DNA from 3 places in the Halomonas sp. CSM-2 genome. Region 1 is predicted to be linked to each of the others. Evidence: predicted binding sites of a transcription regulator. Region 1 holds the regulator's gene; each other region holds the start of a gene.

Evidence for each region. The regulator sigma-54, encoded in region 1, starts transcription at its own class of promoters, with help from an activator protein. The targets are predictions, from matches to a motif close to TGGCACNNNNNTTGCTNT.
Region 2: the regulator sigma-54 is predicted to act here: its motif matches at 1,859-1,876, upstream of B7L15_RS13340 (amino acid ABC transporter substrate-binding protein).
Region 3: the regulator sigma-54 is predicted to act here: its motif matches at 2,492-2,509, upstream of urtA (urea ABC transporter substrate-binding protein).

What each region holds. Positions count from the first base shown of each region.
Region 1 is NZ_NBYR01000005.1:93,337-98,260, forward strand. Features, by position in the region: gene rapZ (RNase adapter RapZ) at 1-181, opposite strand, end outside; gene B7L15_RS05380 (PTS sugar transporter subunit IIA) at 258-731, opposite strand; gene hpf (ribosome hibernation-promoting factor, HPF/YfiA family) at 736-1,044, opposite strand; gene B7L15_RS05390 (RNA polymerase factor sigma-54) at 1,131-2,552, opposite strand; gene lptB (LPS export ABC transporter ATP-binding protein) at 2,657-3,406, opposite strand; gene lptA (lipopolysaccharide transport periplasmic protein LptA) at 3,417-3,911, opposite strand; gene lptC (LPS export ABC transporter periplasmic protein LptC) at 3,915-4,493, opposite strand; gene B7L15_RS05410 (KdsC family phosphatase) at 4,500-4,924, opposite strand, start outside.
Region 2 is NZ_NBYR01000014.1:68,020-72,943, reverse strand. Features, by position in the region: gene B7L15_RS13345 (amino acid ABC transporter permease) at 1-685, opposite strand, end outside; gene B7L15_RS13340 (amino acid ABC transporter substrate-binding protein) at 777-1,802, opposite strand; gene speE (polyamine aminopropyltransferase) at 2,031-2,897, opposite strand; gene hemE (uroporphyrinogen decarboxylase) at 2,894-4,009, opposite strand; gene ribA (GTP cyclohydrolase II) at 4,237-4,872, shown strand; gene trhA (PAQR family membrane homeostasis protein TrhA) at 4,896-4,924, shown strand, end outside.
Region 3 is NZ_NBYR01000014.1:41,798-46,721, reverse strand. Features, by position in the region: gene B7L15_RS13220 (Bug family tripartite tricarboxylate transporter substrate binding protein) at 1-296, shown strand, start outside; gene B7L15_RS13215 (tripartite tricarboxylate transporter TctB family protein) at 296-748, shown strand; gene B7L15_RS13210 (tripartite tricarboxylate transporter permease) at 748-2,274, shown strand; gene urtA (urea ABC transporter substrate-binding protein) at 2,604-3,944, shown strand; gene urtB (urea ABC transporter permease subunit UrtB) at 4,101-4,924, shown strand, end outside.

The DNA of each region.
Region 1 (4,924 bases):
TGCGTGCATCAATGCTGACAGCCAAGTGGGAGCGATCACCCTGATCACGCAACTCATCCACCAGCGAGTCCAATAGCATGGCGGGCAGGTTATCAATGGCGTAATAACCCAGATCTTCCAGTGCCTGTAAGGCTATCGATTTGCCTGACCCCGATCGGCCACTAATAATGACGAGTTGCATGAAGGCTCTCTTGCTTGCGGTCAAGCGACTTGGATAAACGCCCCTTGGTCAGGACGGTTCATTACGTGCCGACCTATTAAAGGCTGGCCGCCTGGTCGCGTATCTTGGCGGAGATGAGGTCCAGCAATTCACGTTGACTACCCGACTTACGTAGCTGCTGGCGCGTGTCGGCATCATTCATGATGGAAGCAACTTGTCCCAGCAGTGCGAGGTGGGTGTCGTCGGCTTCTTCAGGCACGAGAAGAACAAACACCAGGTCAACCGGGTCGCCATCAATGGCGTCAAAGTCGACCGCTTCATTGAGTTTGAGAAAGCCGGCGATAGGTGAATCACAGTGCGGGCTTCGAGCATGGGGAATCGCCACGCCGTTGCCAATCCCCGTACTGCCGAGGCGTTCACGACCAATCAAACGGCTGAACACTTCCTGGCTGTCGAGGCTGGGAATGTTTTGTGCGATAAAGGTGCTGAAAAACTCCAGCACCCTTTTTTTGCTGCCCCCGGGCACATCGTAGAGAACGCGTTCCGGGGGGAGGATTGTGGCCAACGTCATTGAATTAACGCACACCTGCGCCCTGGGCGCGGGCTTGTGCTTTTTCCTTATGCTTAACGAGCTGTCGATCAATCTTGTCCGCCAGGGCGTCGATGGCGGCGTACATGTCATTATCGAGGGCCTCAGCATGCAAGTCAGCCCCAGCAGCGTGGAGTGTGCAGGCGGCCTGTTGACGCTCTTTTTCGACCGAGAGCGTTACCTGCACGGTGGTGATGTTGTCGTAATGGCGCTCAACGCGTTCCAGCTTTTCGTTGACATAGTCACGCAAGGCGTCAGTCAGATCTACATGATGACCGGTGATATTGACTTGCATTGACGTACTCCTTATCCGTCGGACTGTCCTTCGATTGTAACCCTTTTTGGCGTTAAGCAAAGCCCTTGTGTTGAGTTTCCGTTTGCTTAACGTAAGCGACGCCGTTCGCTGGACGAAGGGATGCCCATGCCTTCGCGGTATTTGGCAACCGTGCGACGTGCCACGTGGATGCCGGCTTCCTCCAGCAGGATGACAAGACGGCTATCTGACAAAGGTTTGCCGGGGGGTTCTTCCTGAATCAGTTTTTTGAGACGAGCGCGAATGGCCGTGCTGGAGTGGCTGTCGCCGTCCTGGCCACTGATCTGGCTGGAAAAGAAGTATTTAAGCTCGAAAATGCCCCGCGGTGTATGGATGAACTTCTGGGTGGTGACGCGAGAGATGGTCGACTCATGCATCTCTACCGCATCGGCAATATCGGCCAGGATAAGCGGTTTCATGGCCTCTTCGCCGTGTTCGAGAAAGCCGATCTGGCGAGTGATGATTTCGCGGCCGACGCGTAACAGGGTGTCGTTGCGGCTGGAGAGGCTTTTGATCAGCCAGCGGGCTTCCTGCAAGTGATCCTTGAGGAACTGGTTATCATGACTCTTGTCGGCGCGCTTGATCAGGCTAGCGTAGTCGGGTTGAATCCTGAGCTTGGGTAAGGCCTCTGGGTTGAGTTCGAGGTGCCAGCCTTCGTTATCGTGGCGAACTACCAGGTCGGGAATCACGTAGCTATCGTCAGTGGCGCTGTAAACGCTGCCGGGGCGCGGGTCCAGGCTTCTGATCAGTTGGATGACGTCATCGAGTTGCACATCGTCCAGGCCGAGTCTTCGCTTGAGGAGGCGCTGATCATTTTTACCCAGCGCTTCAAGGAACTGGCGAACCAGACGCCGCGCAGGAATCAGCAGCGGTGTGTCACCGGGTAGTGCGGCGAGCTGAAGCATCAGGCATTCGCGAAGATCGCGGGCGAAGATGCCGGTGGGCTCGAACTGTTGCAGTCGCAGTAGAATAGTTTCAACCTCGCGCTGGCTGAGGCCTTCCACGCCCTGGTCTCGCAGTCCTTCGCGGATATCGGCAAGGGGCTGGGTGAGATAACCGTTAGCATCCAGTGCGTCAATCAGGCTCTCGGCCACCAACTGTTCACGTTGGCTCAAATCGGTCATGGCGAGTTGCCAGAGGAGGTGGCCATGCAGCGTTTGCCCGGTGGCCTGGCGCTCGAAGTCAGGTCCCTCGCTACTTGTGCTGCCACTGCCCATCGTATCCTGATAGGTATCTGACCAGTCGCTATCGACGGATAGCTCCTTGGGAATGCTATCTGCCCACTCGCTTGCTTCCGGCTCGCTGTCAGCTTGCTCGCTTTCGCTGAACTCATCTTCCTGCTCGAGCATGGGGTTGGCGTCAAGCGCTTGCTGGATTTCCTGGCGTAAATCGAGCGTTGATAGCTGTAGCAGGGCAATTGCCTGCTGCAGCTGGGGTGTCATGGTGAGCTGAGTGCCGATCCGCAGTTGAAGAGAAGCTTTCATGACCATCTGAGAACCACTCGTTTATCGGAAAGCATCCACCCTAGTGCGAGTTGTGTTTGGGTGCAAGTGCAATAAGTATGCCATCGGCAATAAATATGCCACTGCTGGCTTTAGAGACGGAAATCAGCACCTAGGTAAACGTCACGCACCTCCTGGTTGTCAAGAATGGCGGCCGGCGAACCGCTGGCGATAATATGCCCGTCGCCGACGATATACGCCACATCGCAAATATCCAGCGTTTCACGCACGTTATGATCGGTAATCAATACGCCAATACCTCGCTCCTTCAAGGCGCGGATGATCGACTTGATATCGCCCACGGAGATGGGGTCTACACCTGCGAAAGGCTCATCAAGCAGGATGAACGCAGGCTCTGTCGCGAGGGACCGGGCGATCTCGACGCGGCGCCGTTCGCCTCCGGAAAGGCTCATGCCCATATTGTCGCGGATGTGGGTAATATGGAACTCTTCCAGGAGTGTTTCCAGGCGTGCTTCGCGTCCGGCTCGATCCAGGTCGTGACGGGTTTGTAAAATGGCCATGATGTTGTCGGCGACGGAGAGTTTGCGAAAGATCGACGCCTCCTGGGGCAAATAGCCAATGCCTGCCTTGGCACGCTCGTGCATGGGTGCTCGGGAAAGGTCCAGGCTATCAATCCCGACGCTGCCTGCATCTGCCTTGACCAGGCCGACAATCATGTAGAATGAAGTGGTTTTACCGGCGCCGTTGGGGCCGAGCAAACCGACGATGCTGCCTTGTGAGATATCCAGGTTGATGTCTTTTACGACGCGTCGGCGCTTGTAGCTTTTCGCCAAATGGCGGGCGTATAGCGTTCGTGTTGCGCTGTTGTCGGCAACTGCCATCAGGCTCTCCTTATCCCTCGGGTTGCAGCGTCATGCGGATGCGCTGCGACTCTTGATTGTCGACGTCGGAGCGCGCCTTGACGAACTCGCGGTCGATAAAGTATTCCAGCCGCCCCCCGGTGAAGCGGTCGCCTTGCTGGATGATTTCCGCCTGGTCAATCAACTCGACGCGTCGCTCGGCGACATGGTAAATCACCCTTCGACCCCAGCCTTCCATCGGGCCATCCTGGTCTTCGGGCTGCCGCCGCAAATAGGCCCGTTCGCCCAGCGCCGTGGCCCGCGAGAGCTCGCCTTCCTCATTTCGCTGGATTTCCACTTCGTCGCCTCTTATCAGCATGTTGCCTTGGCGAACTTCGACGTTGCCGGTGTAGACCGCTGTACCGGCGCGCTGATCCAGGTCGAGCTGGTCGGCGACGACTTCAACCGGTTGCTGGTGATTATCTGCGGTTGCGTAAAAAGGCACTAGGCAGGCAGCAGCCATCGCCGTGTAGATAAACGCTTTCATGTTTCATTCCTGTCCGGGTTGCGTCTCCGGAGGGTGGTGGCCTTGAACGTTACCTTCGAGGCGCACCTCCTCCTCGTTGAGCCATGCATCCATTCGCTGTGCTGTCATGCGCTGGGGCGGTTGCTGGAGCAGCACATGAGTATTACTCCACGCATGGGCGGTTTTCCCCTCATAGTGCAGAACGTCCGTGTCGAGCTGCCAGCCTTCATCAGGGGCGATCAATCTTGCATTGCCCGAAAGCGTCAGCTCCTGGGAACGGGTATTCAGCGTACCTATCTCTGACGTGGCGTTCCAGATACGTCGCTCGCTGTCATAAAGCGTGGCGTGCGGCGTTTCGGCGAGTGTTGAGGCGGATTGGGGGGTATGTACCAGACGAGGCGTGGTTAACCCCTGCTGAATATTCCCCTGTTCATCAAACAGTGTAAGCTCGGCATTGTGAAGGACATGACCTGGCTCCTCGGCTCGGGCTTCCGGGTCTGTCGGGACAGTCTGTGGGCCACCTGGGTCCAGCCATACCAGAAAGCCACCCAGAGCCAGCACTATCAGGGCCAGTCCCAGGCGCGTGCGCAGTGTCTTCAGCATAGTGCCTCAGCCGTGTAGATAAGTATCGACGACGGCACCCCAGTGGCCCTGAGCATCGAGTAATGTATCGCAGACTTCGCGGACAGCGCCGTGTCCCCCCAGGCGTTCGGTGACCCAGTCAGCGTGGGTGTGCATGTAGTCAGGGGCGTTGGGTACCGTGATGCCAACCCCCGAACGCTTGATGCTGGCCAGGTCGGGAAGGTCGTCACCGCAATAAGCAACCTGAGACAAGTCAAGCTCCAGGCGTTGGCACAGGCCGCGGAGGACGGCCAGTTTATCTTCGCAGCCTTGATAGACGTGGGGGATGCCCAGAGCGGCGGCACGTTGGCTGACCATGGGGGAGTCGCGGCCGGTGATCAAGGCTACTGAGATGCCCGCACGTTTCAATAACTTGAGTCCATGGCCGTCCTGGGTGTGGAAGGCTTTTATTT
Region 2 (4,924 bases), on a different contig from region 1:
CAAAAATAATCACCAGGGACATCCAGAAAACCGGCAGGCGTTTGCCGGTGGCTTCATGGCGACGTTTATTCCAGACAATCAGCGCGATACTGGCAACGATCGCCACCACAAAGGTGGCAGGAATCAGTCCGAAGCCTGACTCGAAAAGCGGTTGGGGCAGATATAGCCCACGCACATTGAGAAAGATGGCTTCGCCAAACGCCATGCTCTCCCGGGCGCTGGGTAGAGCCCGCAGTACCGCGAAGTACCAGAAGAAAATCTGCAACAGCAGCGGAATATTACGGAAGGTTTCGATGTAGGCGTTGGCTAACCTAGCGATCAGCCAATTGGGCGAAAGCCGCGCAATACCGACAATAAAACCGATAATCGAGGCGGCCAACACCCCCAATCCACCGACCAGCAGCGTGTTAAGCAGGCCGATCACGAAAGTACGGCCGTAGCTACTCTGGGAGGAGTACTCGATCAAGGTCTGGCCAATACCGAAGCCGGCGGTGTTGCTTAAAAAGCCAAAGCCAGTGGTGATGCCTCGAGCCTCAAGGTTGGCTTGGGTGTTGCCGATTATATAGATAAGAAAAGCCACCACAGCGGTGACTAAGAGGATTTGGAAAATAAGCGCGCGCTTCGCGCGGTCTCGCCAGAACGGCGGCTTTTGGCCGACGGGGCGAGCATTGGGTCGTACAGACATGGGTGGCGTCTCCGCGATACGGAAAGTCAATCAGATGGCCCGCCTATACCCTGGCAACAGGGCATGGCGGGCCAGGGGTCAAGCGAGACGCTTAGCGAATCGGCGGAGCATACTGGAAGCCACCGTCAGTCCACAGGGCGTTGACACCGCGTTCAATTTCAAGCGGTGAGCCCATGCCCACGTTGCGGTCGAAGCTTTCAGCGTAGTTGCCGACTTGGCTGATGATGTTGTAGGCCCAGTCAGCCTCCAGTCCCATGCCTTCGCCGTAGTTGCCATCCTGGCCTAGCAGTCGTGCAACATTGGGGTCTTCAGACGATGTCATCTCGTCGACATTTTCGCTGGTAACACCGTATTCTTCAGCGTTGATCATGGCGAACAGCGACCATTTCACGATGTTGAACCAGGTATCATCGCCCTGGCGTACCACGGGGCCCAGCGGTTCTTTGGAGATCACGTCCGAAAGAATCATTGAGCCTTCAGGGTTATCTAGCTGGATACGCAGGGCGGCCAACTGAGAAGTGTCGGATGTCAGTACGTCACAGCGTCCTGCCTGATAGCCGCCCACGGTTTGTTCGGAGGTATCAAATACGATGGGGTTGAATTCCATGTCATTAGCACGGAAGTAGTCGGCGAGGTTTAGCTCGGTGGTGGTACCTGACTGAATGCAGATGGACGCACCGTTTAACTCATCTGCGCCCGTAATCCCCAGATCCCGTGACACCATGAAGCCTTGGCCGTCATAGAACGTTACGCCGGTGAAATTGAGACCCAACGTGGTGTCGCGCGTCGTGGTCCAGGTGGTGTTGCGTGACAGTACATCCACTTCGCCAGACTGCAGGGCCGTGAAGCGCTCTACGGCATTGAGGGAAATGTAGTCAACCGCGTCGGCATCACCGAGTACGGCGGCGGCGACGGCGCGGCAGACGTCAACGTCAAGCCCTTGCCAATTGCCATCGTCATCCGGTGCCGAGAAGCCGGGTAAGCCATCGCTGACGCCGCAACGAACGGCGCCGTTATCCCGGGTATCTTCCAGCGTGTCGGCCTGAGCGGTGGTCATACCCGCAAGGGTAATCGAACCAGCAGATACCAGCAGCGCCAAGTGTTTTTTATTCAACATGTAGGTTCCCTCGAATTGTTTGAAATCGTTATCCATGCCGTAGCATGTGACTAAACCTAGCAAGGAAGATGCCAAAAGGGGTACAGGCGCTGATTCAGCGCTTTTCAACGATAAATCGAACGTTTGATACGAACGTCTAGGTGCAAAAAATAAAAATGCCCACCCTCCATGCACCTTTGTGGGGCGGGGAGGCAGTGGGCAATGATGAAAAGCGGTTTTCTGGCGGGATTATTTGGCGGCGATGGCCCTGCGCATGAACGGTGGTAACGCCAGTGCGCCGCGATGGGCTTCCAGCGTGTAGTACTCAAGCGGCAGGTCGTGGTTGGCAACTGCCTGCTCGCGAAAGGTGTTCACGTCAGTGTTTTTGCCTGCCAGTGTCACGCTCCACCAGCCGGACGGATACACTGGCTGCGGGAAGGGCAGCGTGGCGACGCTGTCAAACCCGGCTTCCTGCATGTCGTTGCGCAGTTCACGAATGATGGTGCCGCTATGGTAAAGCGGCGATTCGCTCTGCTGTACCATGACGCCGCCGTCTTTAAGGATGCGATGGCAGCGCCTTAAGAAATCGGTTTTAAACAGGCCCTCGGCTGGGCCAACCGGGTCGGTGGAGTCGATAATCAGTACATCGATGCTCTCGTCGGGGGTATCGTCCACCCACTTGACGCCATCGGCGAACAGCAGCTCGGCGCGGGGATCATTGTTCGATTCCACCAGCGCTGGAAAGAAGCGCTCGGAGGCTTTGGTGACTTCCTCGTCGATATCTATCTGGGTGACGTGTTCAACGCCAGGGTGACGCAATACTTCTTTGAGTGTCCCGCAGTCGCCGCCGCCAATGATCACCACCCGCTTGGGGGCCTGATGGGTGAACAACGCCGGATGGGCAATCATCTCGTGGTAGAGAAAGTTATCGCGGTCGGTGAGCATCACGCAGCCGTCCAGCACCAGTAGGTTGCCATAGGTCTCGGTGGCGTAGACTTCCAGGTGCTGATAGGCGCTTTGCACATCCAGCAGTTTATCAGTGACTTTCAGCGAGAAAGCACTGCCGTGGCTATCGAAGACTTCGGTAAACCACTGGTCGTCACGTAATTTGCTCATGGCTGGGCTCCCGGATGTGCATCGTTCGATTGGATCGCGATGCTCTGATGATATTGCGGGCTAAGGTCGTGCAGCGCTTCCATGAAGGCGGTGACATGATCCGGGTTGGTGAACTGGCTGATGCCGTGGCCCAGGTTAAAGATATGCCCGGGACCATGGCCGTAGCTTTCCAGCACGCGGGCAACTTCGGCGCGGATCGCGGAAGGCCGCGCGAACAGCACGTTGGGGTCCAGGTTGCCCTGTAGCGCGACCTTGTGGCCGACCCGGGCGCGGGCATCGGAAAGCTCTGTGGACCAGTCGATGCCCACGGCATCGGACCCGGCACAAGCGATGTGTTCCAGCCACTGGCCGCCATTCTTGGTGAACAGAATCACTGGCACCCGGCGCCCGTCATGCTCGCGGATCAGCCCGGCGACAATCTGCTCCATATAGCGCAGCGAAAACTCGAGGTACGCCGGGGTGGTCAGCGCGCCGCCCCAGGTATCGAAAATCTGTACCGCCTGGGCGCCCGCACGAATCTGCGCGTTAAGGTAGTCGGTCACCGCGTGGGCCAGGGTGTCCAGCAACTGGTGCATGGTATCCGGCGTGTCATAGAGCATGGTTTTCAGGTGGCGAAAATCTTTGCTCGAGCTGCCCTCGACCATATAGGTAGCCAGTGTCCAGGGGCTGCCGGAGAAGCCAATCAACGGCATGCGGCCGTTCAGCTCACGGCGAATCGTGGACACCGCACGCATCACGTAATCCAGGTCGCGCTCGGCATCGGGAACGCGGAGCGCGGCAACCTCATCAGCGGTACGCACGGTCTTTTTGAACTTGGGGCCCTCACCGGTTTCGAAATACAGCCCCAGGCCCATGGCGTCGGGAATCGTCAGGATATCCGAAAACAGGATGGCGGCATCCAGCGGGAAACGCTCAAGAGGCTGCAGCGTTACCTCGCAAGCCAGGTCATGGTTTTGGCAAAGGTCCATGAAACTACCTGCATCGGCGCGTTTAGCGCGGTATTCCGGAAGATAGCGCCCTGCCTGGCGCATCATCCACACGGGCGTGCGGTCAACGGGCTCGCGCGCCAAGGCGCGAAGAAAACGATCGTTTTGCAAAGGTGTGGGGTTCATAGACACTTGCTCTTGAGAAGTTTGCCCGCATTGTAGGGAGCTATTGTACTGGAAGATAGACCGCAAGGCGGCGCGACCCATGGCAAAAATTGTCGCACCACGCCGATTTTTCTCGACGTTTTTCCGTCACGCTAATCGTGAGCCGACCGCCGCTTCCTGCTAAACTACACGACCATTTTGCCAACACTGGTGTGGTTAACTGGTTTGGTTAATCAGCGAGGTAACCTGTGACCATTCGCTTCATCGCCGCTTCACACCTGCCCACGCCCTGGGCCACGTTTACCATGCATGGTTTCGAAGACGAAGCCACAGGCAAGGATCATATCGCCTTGACGCTGGGTGATGTGACCGGCGATGAACCGGTGTTGGGGCGTGTCCACTCGGAGTGCCTGACCGGTGACGCCCTGTTTTCGATGCGCTGTGACTGCGGCTATCAGCTACAGGAAGCGCTCAAGCGGATTGCCGAGGAAGGCCGTGGCGTGCTGCTATACTTGCGTCAGGAAGGCCGTGGTATCGGCCTTTTGAACAAAATTCGTGCCTATCACCTGCAAGACCAGGGGGCCGATACCGTCGAGGCGAACGAGCAATTGGGCTTTGGCGCCGATATGCGCCGTTATGACCTGTGCGTGCCGATGCTCGACCACCTGGATATTACGTCGTTGCGGTTAATGACCAACAACCCGCGTAAGGTCGATGCCCTGACCCGTGATGGTGTTAATGTGGTCGAGCGCTTATCCATTACCACGGGATTGAACCCGCACAACGAACAGTACCTCACTACCAAGGCGGGCAAGCTGGGGCACATGATGGCGCTGGATGATTTTACCCAGGCAAGCGACGTGGATATTGAGCGCAAGGGGTGATGGGTCGCTCAGGAGCATCCAGAATGGCAACCTTTGGTAACGAACAGCATGA
Region 3 (4,924 bases), on a different contig from region 1:
CTGAAGAGCGCCTACCCGGTGACCTGTCTGATATTCCCACCGCACGCGAACAGGGCATTGATGCGCTGGGCCCCAACTGGCGCGGCTTCTATATGCCAGCGGATATCTCTGACGAAGCCAAGCAGTACTGGGTCGATGCCATGGATACCATCTATGCGAGCGATGAATGGAAGAACGTCATGCAGCAAAATGGCCTGATGCCTTTCCACATGAGCGCCGGTGAGTTCGAGACCTTCGTTAAAGACCAGATCAAAGATATCGAACAGCTGTCCACGGATATCGGGCTGATTCAGTGATGGTTTTCAATGATCGTATCTTTGGAATACTGATGATCGTCCTGGCCGTCGCGTACGGCTGGGGCGCCACTCAGTTTCCCGAACCGTTTGGCGGGTCCGAGGCGGTCGGCCCCGAGACATTTCCTCTGTTATTAGCCGTCGTATTGGGGCTGTCCAGCCTGTACATGGTCGTACGGCCGGATCCGGATAATGCCTGGCCATGGAGCCGTACCGGTATCGAACTGATCGTTGCGGTCGTGGTGCTGGTTCTGTATGCCATGCTGCTGCAACCGCTAGGCTTCATCATCAGCACCGCACTGGCTGTGGGGACTCTCTGCTGGCGCATGGGGTCACGCCCGGTCAAGGCTTATATCACTGGAGCGGTTTCCGGTGTGGTGGTGTACCTGGTATTCAGTTTTGCCCTCGATCTGGCGCTACCGCTAGGCATATTGTCGTTCTTGGAGGTGGGCTAATGGAAACGCTTGGCTTCTTGATGGACGGGTTTGGCGTCGCGCTGCAGCCCCATAACCTGATGTTTGCGCTGATCGGTGCCTTTTTGGGCACTTTGATCGGTGCCTTGCCAGGCCTTGGCCCGGCCAACGGGGTGGCGATCCTGATCCCGCTGGCCTTTACCCTCGGTCTGGCACCGGAAACCGCCCTCATCATGCTGACGTCGGTGTATGCCGGGGCGATGTATGGCGGGCGCATTTCCTCGATACTGCTCAATATTCCCGGTGACGAACCGGCGATGATGACCTGTCTTGATGGCTACCCGATGGCACAACAGGGCAAGGCGTCCGAGGCGTTGGCGATCTCTGCCGTTGCGTCCTTTATCGGTAGCCTGGTGGCCACCATAGGGCTGATTATATTGGCACCTCTGTTGGCAAAGTTCGCCTTGACCTTCGGGCCTGCCGAGTATTTCGCGCTCTTCCTGCTGGCGTTCGCAACCTTGGGCGGTATCACTGGCAAGAATCCAATGAAGACCGTTGTAGCAGCCGCCATCGGTTTGATGATTGCCACGGTGGGTATCGATTCCACCGGGGTACAGCGCTTTACGTTTGGAACGCTGGAACTCTACGAGGGCGTGGATTTCATCATTGCGATTGTGGGGCTGTTCGCCATTTCCGAGCTGTTGTTCTTCATCGAAGAGAAGGCCGGTGGTGGCAAGGAAAAAATGGCGGTCAACAAGCTCTCGCTCAAGTGGAAGGATATCCGAGAGATCCTGCCCTCCAGCTTTCGTGGTGGGGTGCTGGGCTTCATCGCTGGCGTGCTGCCAGGTGCCGGTGCGTCGCTGGGTAGCTTTATTGGTTATACCCTGGAAAAAAAGGTCGTGGGCAAGAAAGGCTACTTCGGCAAGGGTGATCCACGCGGTGTCGCAGGTCCCGAGGCCGGTAACAACGGTGCTTCAAGCGGCGCGCTGGTGCCCATGCTGACATTGGGTGTGCCGGGTAGCGGCACGACGGCGGTGCTGCTGGCGCTGCTGATTTCGCTGAACATCACGCCGGGCCCGCTGATGTTTACCCAGAATGCCGACATTGTCTGGGGCGTGATTGCCGCTCTCCTGGTGGGTAACTTCCTGCTGCTGATCCTGAACATTCCGATGGTGGGGATCTTCGTCAAGCTGCTGTCGGTACCGCCCATGTACCTGCTGCCGATCGTTACCATGATTGCCTTTGTCGGCATCTACTCGATCAGCAATACCGTCTTCGATCTCTACTTCATGGTGATCTTTGGCGTTGCCGGCTATCTGCTGCGTAAGCTTGAGATTCCCCTGGTGCCGATCATTCTCGGTCTGTTATTGGGGCCGGAGATGGAAAAGAACCTGCGCCACGCCATGGATATATCCGACGGTGACTGGACCATACTATGGAACAGCGGCCTGGCCATTGGCCTTTGGGTATTTGCCGGTCTGGGCTTGATCCTGCCCTATATTATTGGGCCCATCCTGCGCCGCCGGATGCGCAATCCCATCGAAGAGGGAGCGTCTGGCAGCGATTAATCCTGGAACGGATTCATCAACCCTGAAAAACGGGGCGTCGACGAGAGTCGGCGCCCCGTTTTTGCACGGTCACAGTGCATTGAGCGTTACTGGTGCATGATCAGCGTGCGCTCGCCGACAGCTGCTGCGCTATCTTGGTGCTCTTAGTCGTATTCTGGTTTTTTAGACTTATCTTAAGTTGCTGATTGTGCGTCCATAAGTTGCTTATGTGCCAATCTGGCGCAGCCCTTGCAAATTGTTTGTTGCTAGTGGACGTATACCAAGCTTTGTTGCTTGGCATACGACGCCAATAAACGAGCCCCCAGCATAAGGGGTGCAAGGAGATTCAAGTGACCACTTTCCTACGCAAGACACACCCGAAGACGTCTAGAGTGTTCTCAACTGCCCTGCTGACCGCTGCTGTGATGGGGGCCAGTACCCAGGCCGTCGCACAAGACGACGACCCGATCAAAGTCGGTATCCTGCACTCGCTGTCCGGCACCATGGCCATCAGCGAAACCGTCCTTAAAGACACCGTCGAGATGCTGGTTGAGCAGCAGAATGAAGCCGGCGGCCTGCTCGGCCGTGAAATTGAACCCGTGGTGGTCGACCCTGCTTCCGACTGGCCCCTGTTTGCCGAGCGCGCCCGGGAGCTTCTTGAGCAGGAAGAAGTGGACGTCATTTTTGGTAACTGGACCTCCGTATCGCGTAAATCGGTACTGCCCGTGGTGGAAGAGTTGAACGGGCTACTGTTCTATCCGGTGCAATATGAAGGTGAAGAGTCGTCCGAAAACGTCTTCTACACCGGCGCGGCACCCAACCAGCAGGCGATTCCGGCCGTTAACTACCTGCATGATCAGGTCGGCGTGGAGCGCTGGGTCCTGGCGGGTACCGACTACGTCTATCCGCGCACCACTAACCGTATCCTGGAAGCCTACCTGAAAGAAGAATTTGGCGTGGCCGACGAAGATATCATGGTCAACTACACGCCCTTTGGTCACTCCGATTGGCAGAATATCGTGTCGGAAATTGGCCGCTTCGGCAGCGAAGGCAAGAAAACCGCCGTGGTATCCACCGTTAACGGTGATGCCAATGTGCCGTTCTACCGTGAGCTGGGCAACCAGGGTATCGACGCGGCCGATATTCCCGTCGTCGCCTTCTCGGTGGGCGAGCAGGAACTCACCGGGATCGATACTGGGCCGCTGGTGGGCCACCTGGCAGCCTGGAACTACTTCATGAGCGTGGATGCCGACGCCAACTACGACTTCATCGACGCCTGGCTTGAGCATACCGGCGAAGACGACGCCGTGACCAACGACCCGATGGAAGCCCACTACATCGGCTTCAACATGTGGGTAGAGGCTGTTCAGAAAGCCGGTACCACCGATGTGGACGCGGTTAAAGATGCCATCATCGGCGTGACCGTGCCCAACCTGTCGGGTGGTTCGGCCGCGATGATGCCCAACCACCACATCACCAAGCCGGTCATGATCGGGGAAATTCAGGACAACGGCCAGTTCGCCGTGGTTTGGGAAACGCCGTCTACCGTGGCAGGCGATGCCTGGTCGGACTACTTACCCGGTTCGCGTGATCTGATCAGCGACTGGCGCAAGCCAATGGAATGCGGCAACTACAACGTGGCGGAAAACCGCTGCATGGGTAGCGATGCTGAAGAAGCGCAGACCGAGTAAGCCTATGTCAGGGGCGGTGTAAGCCGCCCCGTTGTTGGATCCGTTTTCCCCTTATTCATCTACCCAGGCGATGCCTTGCTTATGGCACCGCCTGGGGCACGCCACTCGAAGGACTCACCCATGAGGATCCCTTGCTATTCGTGGACAGCACGTATCATGTCAAGGATCGTCACCTGTTTGCTTATCAGCCTGCTGGCCTGGTTTCCCATGGCGGTTCAGGCACAGGACGACGATGGTCAAGCGCTCCTTGAAGCGCTGGATACGCGCTCATTCGACGACAAAGCCATGGCCATCAACGCCATTATCGAAAGCGAGCAAGAGCGCGCCGACGTCTGGTTGCAGGCGCTGCTGGATAGCGACTTACAGCGACTGAAAGACGACGGCCGCTTTGTGATCGCGCTACAAACCGCGGGGCTTGACGTCACCGTTGAAGATGCCCTGACCGGGGAGGCCCTGGGCGAGGTCAGCCGCCGCGACCTGGATCGGTTAACCATCAACAACGCGCTACGCACGCAACTGCGCTCGGCGATTTCGCTGGTCGAGCTATATAACGGCGATCAAGACGCCCGTTTGGACGCGGCGAAACGGCTGATTGGCGAGGTAGAGGAAGAACAGGTCGAGCCGCTCACCAACCGGCTGGAAAACGAACCGTCGGCAGCGGTACGCGATCGGTTGAATCAAGCGCTGGCGGTCTATCGCCTCAACCAGGGCGACATCGAGGCCGTCGAGGTGCTATCGGGTAGCTTGAACAGTAACGTCCGGGTGGCGTTGGGTCGTGCTACCCAATCGGATGACCCGCAGATGGTCGACGCCGCCACCGCCGCCCTGGCCGATATCGAGCAAAACCTTAAAATCAACCGCGCCGCCGAGACGCTCTACTTCGGCCTTTCCATGGGCTCGGTGCTGGTGCTCGCGGCCATTGGCCTGGCGATCACCTTCGGCGTGATGGGCGTGATCAACATGGCCCACGGCGAGCTGAT